DNA from 2 places in the Cohnella boryungensis genome. Region 1 is predicted to be linked to the other one. Evidence: riboswitches for the same ligand, from Rfam matches in the RefSeq annotation. Region 1 holds a riboswitch; the other holds the start of a gene.

What was found. A riboswitch is a leader RNA that binds a small molecule or an ion and turns the genes downstream of it on or off. The one in region 1 is predicted to bind cyclic di-GMP.
Region 2: linked by a shared signal. The riboswitch ahead of ACFO1S_RS17420 (fibronectin type III domain-containing protein) and the one ahead of ACFO1S_RS12400 (PilZ domain-containing protein) in region 1 are both predicted to bind cyclic di-GMP.

The regions. Positions count from the first base shown of each region.
Region 1 is NZ_JBHSED010000020.1:23,346-27,560, forward strand. Features, by position in the region: gene ACFO1S_RS12385 (cupredoxin domain-containing protein) at 136-585, shown strand; gene ACFO1S_RS12390 (dehydrogenase) at 652-957, shown strand; gene ACFO1S_RS12395 (hypothetical protein) at 1,035-1,397, opposite strand; gene ACFO1S_RS12400 (PilZ domain-containing protein) at 1,526-2,224, opposite strand; cyclic di-GMP riboswitch class I at 2,327-2,413, opposite strand; gene ACFO1S_RS12405 (histidine kinase N-terminal 7TM domain-containing diguanylate cyclase) at 2,502-4,175, opposite strand.
Region 2 is NZ_JBHSED010000036.1:101,036-105,250, reverse strand. Features, by position in the region: gene ACFO1S_RS17420 (fibronectin type III domain-containing protein) at 1-2,206, opposite strand, end outside; cyclic di-GMP riboswitch class I at 2,269-2,367, opposite strand; gene ACFO1S_RS17415 (ABC transporter permease) at 2,623-4,215, opposite strand, start outside.

The sequences.
Region 1 (4,215 bases):
CTTCATTCTAGCACAATTTCACGGCTTTCTTCCAGTTATACGAACTTCCCGCAAAATCGTTGCAGGCTTGTCATGACCGGACGGGCCCCGGCATAGACTGCGATAGGTGGACAAAGTTGAAGAGGAGCGAACGTGATGAATAAAATCGTGATCCTGAACCGCAAAAAAATTCAGTTGTACGCAGTAATTGCAGCAGTAGTGATCCTTGCCGGCGCTTATATCGGCTGGCAGCAGACGAAGCCGGCCACGGCGCCGATCGGCGAGAACGCGCAGGTGTTCCATCTCGTGACCGGAGAATTCACGGCAACCTCCGACAGCGGCAAAAAGCTGGAAACGTATCTCTTCTCTCCGGGCACCGTCGTGGCCAAGAAGGGCGTACCCGTTGAGCTGAGAATTTCGGGTATCAACGGGCAATCCCATCCTTTCGTCATCGAGGGGCTTAACATCAGCGGCACTATCAACAAAGGCAAAACGACGGTCGTCCGGTTTACTCCCGAACAAGCCGGCATCTATTCTATCGTCTGTCAGACGCATGCCGATCCGAAGTCCGGAGGCCCGATGGTCGGATATCTCGTCGTTCAATAAATAAGGTGACCTCTTTCTTTTCCTGTGCATAAGGTGGGAAAAGAAAGGCAGGTGAAGCCTTTGAAGATGTTTCAGGAAAAGCATTCCTCCGCCCTGCCGACGCCTCGCAGCATCCGCAGAACGTGCTCCAACGAGCTCTATCGCACCCTCAAGAGGCTGAAGCGCCACGTTCCCGCAGCTCTCGTTCGGCAAGCCGAGGAACTTTACTACAAGCGGGTAATCGGCCATCTGATCTGGATCGCGGAAAACCGAAGCAATCGCAAGCTGCTCGCCGATTGGTGGGATCAGGAAATCTGCGGCGACATCGCCGAGCTGTGGGGCGTCGACCGGGATCGGCTGTCCAAAGCTTTTCGCGACGCCTTCGGGGGCTGATCGCCATACCGACAAAGAAGGGAAAGGCGCCGCATGCGGTGCCTTTCCCTTCTTTCAACGTCTTGTATGTCGGGAACTCAGCCAATAATCGCGAACGTCTGCACGCCCGCAGGAATGGTGCGCGTGCGGAACAGCACGCCATTGAAGTTGAATACTCTAATCGTAAACGTGGCGTTCGTCAGCGTGCGGATATTGTTGAATCGAACGACTCCGAAACGATCAAAGCTGGCCGTGCTGACCAGAACGCCGCCCCGCGAGAGGCGGGCGAAAAATCCCGTCGTATCGAACGGCACGCCGTTGTTCTGAACCCAAACGACGGTCAATCGGCTAAAGGTGGGTCCGCTAATAATCCGCCTGCTCCTGGAAGAAAGCTTGATCCGCTTCAGAACGCGGGAACGCTTCGAGTCTCCTTTGGGTGGCGGAGGATACAGGATTGCCATCCATTCATCACTCCTTTGCCGCTTTTGCTCCAGTGTATGCGGCATTCGAGCTTGACTCTCCGGACAGCTTCCCAGCGCTTCGCCCAACTTTGTGCTCGGCCGGTCTGCTGATGATCGGGCAGTGCCGGCTATGTACGTTTCTTGCCTATGCTTTGACGCGTCTTCGCGTTCTTCTGAACCTGCTGACGCAGGATCAAGGCGCGGAGCGGACGCAGCATCTCGGGTTCGAGCACGTGCATTTTGGCCCCGCAATGGAGGAGATTATCCTGACGCTCGCGCCGGACAATCTCCAGCTCGCATTCGAACGCAAATCCGATCTCCACTCTGGCCGTCAGCCTTGATTTGTTCATAAAGTGCGGGGCTTCCGGCCCGGAGAAGCTGAGCCCTGAGATGCTGATATCATGAACGGCGAGGCTGACGGAGTCTCCGAGCGGCATCTCTTCCCCCGCCGCGTTCAATATTCTCACGATCTCGGCGCTGCCCTCGATGTCGACCCGGGGATGCTCGCGCCTCTCCTTAAAGCGCTTATGCATGTCAGGCGGCTGGAGAACCGCGATCGCTCCCTCGTATTTGGCGAAGACGATCGAAGACATCGGTTGGATGCCCGCCGGGGAATACACCGTCAGCTTGACGGGCTCTCCCAGCTCGAACTGGTCAAATTCATGCAGCTCTACCTCGAACAGCTCGCCTTCCACATGGGTCATGACGCCGGTAGTAACGAAGTTTTTTCCTTCTACGACGGTTCGGCAGTGCAGCAGCACGTTTAATGGCAGCAAATCCTTTTCCAGATCGGATAATCCGGTATTGTTGTCGCCTGCTTGAGACATTTCCGCCACAACCACCTTTCGTTCTGCTTGATCCTGATACCAAAAAACAGGCACATCCCGATAGGGACAGCCTGTTTCGCCTGATTCATCCATGTAGGGACAACCGGCAGCCAGGCTGTCATCGTCCTGTGGACATTAGACCCTGTAGCTTTGCGTCCCTGCTTTTCAGCAAGTTTGCCCTTGCCTCGATCACATTGTCTGTTGCGTCGATTGTACCATATTTCGACAAGGGACGTAACTTCTTTTTTGGCCGGACAGCCCCTACCCTCCCCGTTCGTTATAGGGCCATCACGACGCGGTTGCGTCCTTCGTTCTTCGCTTTATACAGGGCGGAATCCGCGCTGGAGAACACCTCGCGCAAGTATTCCTTCGGATCGTTGAACCGCAAATCCTCGCTAGATTCGGACAGAACCCCCATGCTGATCGTCACATGAACCTTCTCCGAACCCGCATCTACGCGATTCTCCCCCACGGCCTGCATGATTTTTTCTGCAAGCAGCTCGGATTGCTCGCGATTGGTATGAGGCAAATATACCGTAAACTCCTCGCCCCCATAGCGCGCCAGAATGTCCGTCCTGCGCAGCATCGAACGAACGATGTTGGCCGTGCTGCGAATGACCTCGTCCCCGACGAGATGACCGTATTTGTCGTTGATTTGCTTAAAATGATCGATATCGAACAGGAAGATGGAGAATGGAATCTGATATCTCATATTCAGCAGCACTTCATGCTCCAGCTGCTGCATCAGGTACCGGCGGTTGAAGCATCCGGTCAGCCCATCCGTGACGGCCATTTGCTCCAGCTTCTGGTTGACCCGGAACAGCTCCTCCTGAATCGTGATCAGCTCCAGGTTCCGCTCGTGCAGCGCCTCGTTCTTGCGATTCATCTCCACGACCAGCTTGCGAAGCTCGCTGACGTCATGAAACGTAATAATGCGGCCGAGCAAGGTTTTTCGATTGTCCAGCACCGGCGAGATTTGAATCGAAATATGCCGGCCGACGGGGTCCTGCATGGAGAACTCCATTTGCATTTTCTCTTGCGGATGATTGTTGTAGCGATATAGAAACTCGTAGACCTCGCCCCTCACCTGAAGCGGAGCCAGAAATCTCTCCATCTCGAACGTTTCCCCCTGCACAACCTGCACCAGCGGAGAAGCGCCGCGGTTCACTTCGAGCACCTTGTCGTTCTCGTCCACCACGATGACGCCGGTCGTCATATGATCGATGATATCCCTTTGGGCGAGACTGAGAATGTCCAGCATGCCATAGCGATAGATGGCGATGACGAAGCAGAGATCGGACAGCAGAATGCCGAGCGCCAGCATTCCGGGGATCACGGGCAGCCATTCCGTAAGCAGCACGTTCACCATCACATCGAGCAGGCCGAATCCCGTCAGCACGAACATGCCGATTAAAGCGGTTGCAAGTTGCTTGCGCAAGTTAATGGAACTGACCGTTTTCAGCGCATGGAACATGTTCATCAGCGCCACGAACAGGTAAGCGAATTGGACGAGCACGAGCAGCCAGAACAACGGCCCGTATACCCGCTCAACGTAATTGTCCCCGACGGGGGTCATGAATAGTCCGTCGGGGTTCCACAATGCCGCCACTACGCAAAGCGCCGCAGGAACGATATAAGCGAATACTCGAAGGCCCTTCAACTGCAGCGACCTGTTCGTCAGGAAGAAGACGAAGAAAAGCCATCCCGGTCCGAGCATCCCCATAGCCACGAACGACAGGTTGATCAAAAACAATTGAACGTCGGGGAAGTCCGTAAGCTTTACCGAAAATTGCCCGAGCGGCCACAGCATCATAATAAAGTGAAAGGCCAAATAAACCTTGTGAGTCGTCGTAATTCTATTCATTGCGATGACGCAAACAAATAAGATAAAGAGCAAAATAAAGAGGGAAAAATCAATCCATTGCGTTCCCAAGGCATTCACCTTTTTCATAAAAGGGCTTTATTCAAACACGCGGTAGGACATGTTTGAT
Region 2 (4,215 bases), on a different contig from region 1:
TGTTATAGGTTTCAACCTCATATCCGGCAGCCCCTGTCACTTCATCCCATGTTAACGTCACGGAGTTACTTGTCGATTGAAGCAGTATATTGGCTGGTACATCCGGTAACGTCCACACCTCTTGCAGAATCGACCAAACTCCTTTAATATCGCCGTTGATCGCTCTGACTCTATACTTATGCAAAGTGCCCGGTTCCAGCGGAGCGTGGGTATAGGCGGCTTGGTTGCCCAACGAGTAGATGATCCCATCTACCTCTAACTCGTAATCGGTCGCATTGAAGGCGGTCGTCCATGCGATATTCACGAGGTTCTCCGTCGCGGTCGCCGTCAGCATCGGCATCGCGAACGGCGACAATTGGCTCTGCGGCACGACCTCCTTCGTCCCGGACTCGCTGGCCCAATTCAAGATCGCTTGAGGCTGTCCCCCGCGATTGGCATATTCGAGACGAAGGTCATAATCGACTCCGGCTTCAAGCGCAAGCGATCCGGAATACTTGCCGTTCCCCGTTGCCTCCCATTTGTCTATAAGAAGCACGCCGTTCACCCACAGCTTGACCCCGCCGCGAACATCCATTTCGAATTCGTACATCTCGGTGAAATAAGGAGTAATTTGCCCCGTCCATCTCACCGACATATTGCCGTCGTTAAGACCAGGCTTGGCAATCGGCAGTTTGTTGCTCACATTTACGTTCTCGTCCACCACGATGAATAGATCGCCAGTCAAATTCGGTTCAGTATAATACTCTGCGAGCAATCCGTTGACCCTGTAATGCAATTTCGTTTGGCCGACCACGCTGGTGCCGGTGGCGATGGTCGGTTTCTGATTCGCCGTGATGCTGCCGCCGATCGCAACGACGCCTCCGGTCTGAATGCTCAAATGATTATTAACGTGAATATCGTCGCGAATGAATACATCGCCTGTGCTTACTCTGATGTTCGCCGTTTGGTTATTCGATACCAAACTGCCAACGAGCATTTCCTGTGCAATGGTCATATCTACCTGGGTGTTAATATGCATACTGTCGGCAACAAGAAGCCGATCGGCCTGGACGTTCAATTGGCCGTTGTTATAGATAAGACTTCCCGCTATAAAATCGCCTGCCACTCGCACAGCGGAATTGTTATTCAAATGAAGCGAACCCCCGACCCATATATCCCCTTTTTCGGCTGCTGCCGGTTGATCGGGTGCATTCAGGTGCAGCGTCAGATTCGTATTCGCGTTCAGATTTCCCTTAACCGCCAACGTTCCGTATACGGTAAGAGTTAGATTCCGGTTCGTATTCAAACCGTCCAAGATAAGAAAGACTGGCTTGGATGGCGAGCCAAACGTCGCGGAAGCATCCAGATTCAGATGCCCCGCTTTCATCACGACGTATTCGTTCGGACTGCGGAGAATCGCCGATTCCAGGTCGCTGGCATTGCAACCCGCACAGGATTCGGCCTGTTGCTCCATCGTAGCAATTCGTTGTTCCATTACCGATATTTGTTCATTCATATAGTTATCAATAGCCTGACCCAGCTCTTTCACTCTGACGGACGGAATGGCATTGTGTTCATTGCGTTGCGAGCCGGACAAAATAATCTTGTCTCCGGGCACCTTGTTTATCTCCGCAGGCAACCCGATATAAGGCAACGGCGTCGGACGATTAGCCAGAACGTCCTTCGTGATCTCTATCGTATGGATGAAGGCCGAAGGGCTAGCTTGATCTCCCTTCAGGGTTAATCTGCCGTCGTTCAATTGAACGCGCTTCTTCACTTTGTCCAGTCCGCCGGCCGGGAGCTCGGCGTGATCCCAGAACGTCACATTCTCTACCTGGAGCGTAGTGGTACTGCCATACACGGCATGGCCTACGCTGATTTCTACCTCATAGCTGCCAGCAGGCAATGCAATTTCCCATTGCCCTCCGGCTTGTATGCCGATAGCTGAATCCAGCAACGAAGAACCGTATACGGCCTCATTGACCGAATAGGGAGTATGATCGAAGTTCCATCCGTACGTGTATCCGTTCCGTTCTCCGTAAGGTTCCCCGTAATCGGGTATGTACGCACCCGTTGCAGGGGCTAATGGCGACCTGAACTGAATGCTGACATCCGGCGATGCGGACGATGCATAAGTCGGAGAACTCCATAATAAAGGAACGATGAATTCTACAAGCAAGACGAAACATAATACCTTAGCCAATCTGGATACGAATCGAATTTCCATTTCATAATTCCCCTTTTATGGTTGAAATAGGACATTGGAGAAAAAATAAAAAGACCACTAGAGCAGGCAACCCGGCTGCCATAGCAATCAGTCTTTCGACCGATGCCTAAGGTCCGTGGCTTTGCGTCCCTGTCTTTCGAACAGGTTTGCCTTTTTCAGTTCAAATGGCCTTGATTAAAAGGTTGATTTAGTATACTTAGGAATATTTACCCTCTCAGAAATTCGACATTTTCCACGTTTCTCCTTTTTGTATCTTCTAAATTATTCTGTATTCTGAGACTAAAGTTATAAAATGTGTTGCCTTAGGACATAATTTCAAATAAAAAAGGGGTTAAGCACACGAAATGGCTTAATCCCCTTAAGTCCTATAAGGATTCATTCTTCAGAAATATCAAGCTACTCCCTCAATTCCCCCACTATTCCACACTCTTCAAAGACTCGATCATATTGATTTTCGTTACTTTTCTTCTTAGCAATAAGCTAGACAGAATGGTAAGCATGAAGGCTAGACTAACCGAGACCGCAAGTACGAATATATTTAATTTATCCGGGATTTGTTGATGGGTACTAGACAGTGCCTGAACAACAAAGCTGTATACATAGCCGCTTATCGGCAAAGCCGCAATTACCGCAAAGGCGGTCAGGATGAGGTTTTCCGTAAATATAAGCCTGTTTATTTTATATTTTTGATAGCCTAGTACTTTAAGGGTTGCAAGCTCGCGATTCCTTTCATATATGTTAATGGAAGAGATCGTATAGATCGCGCCAAAAGAGAGAACGACGGCACTGACGATAAACATGATAAATATGAAGCTGTTTTGCTTCAAAATATATTGAGCTGTTTTCTTAAGGTAATTCTTATCTGATATCGTATCTACATATTGATCTTGTTCAAAGAAGCTGCGAACGCTTATAAGATCTGTAGAGCTATTGGCTTCGACTACAAGCGAGGTTGGACTGTACTCCAGCCCAAAGCTCTCCAAATAATCGGGGGTGACGTAGAACGACGGATTCGAATACTGTGTCGTTATTTTTAATACCTTCATATCTACCGTTTTATTTTTAAGCTCCGGCGACGTGAACTTTAATTGGATGGTATCCCCTTCTCTAATCCGATAATTGTCGGCGTAAGATTGGGGGACTAGCACGCCATTATCCGCCAAAGCGATCCTGTTCTCCTTGTCATCGAAGAAATGAATGAGATTGTTTTCTTTTTCCGTAACGACTAAGGTAGCATTTTCTTTCTCATCCTCGTGGATGAACTCAACAGGAAAGGTGGATAAAGAATAACGATTTTTAATCCCGGAGGGGACTTCTGCCGTATCAGAAGAGGCTCCGATCTTATAATCTACTCTTAAATCATAGGTATATACGTCTTCAACTTGGTCAGCTACTTTCTGCAAGGAGGTTTGTGTGCCAAAAGCGGTTATGATTAAAACCGTGCTTACAGCAACGCCAACTGAGCTCGCTAAAGCTTTCTGTTTGTTCAGGAATATATTTCTCAGAATCAGCTTGTAGCTGTAGGAAATCGCACTCCAAATCCCCGGAACTCTTTCTATGAATAGCTTTTTCGTCTTCTTTGGCGGTTTGGGACGCATCGCCTGTGCCGCACGTTCCTTTAATAGGGCTCTCCCGCTTAAGTAACAGGATAGCATTCCAAAAACACTCGAGAAAAGGATGGGGGGAATGATCGATAACCAAGACAGCGTGAATTGAATGCCGGGCAGAGAGTAGGCTTTTGCATTCGATGCGGTGACTAACGGCACAAATACAAATTCGGCAATTACAAATCCCAGGATGGAGCCGATAATACTTACGAGCACGGGGTATCCCATGTAATGAAGCATGATGCTTCTGTTGTGTACACCCAAAGCCTTCATAATACCCACTTGATTTCTTTGAGAATCGATTATCCTCGACATGGCGAGGAATAAAATAATCGCTTCGATCAAGAAGAGAACGAACGGGATAACCTTACTCATCAAGCCATTATTGTGTATCGTTGCCTT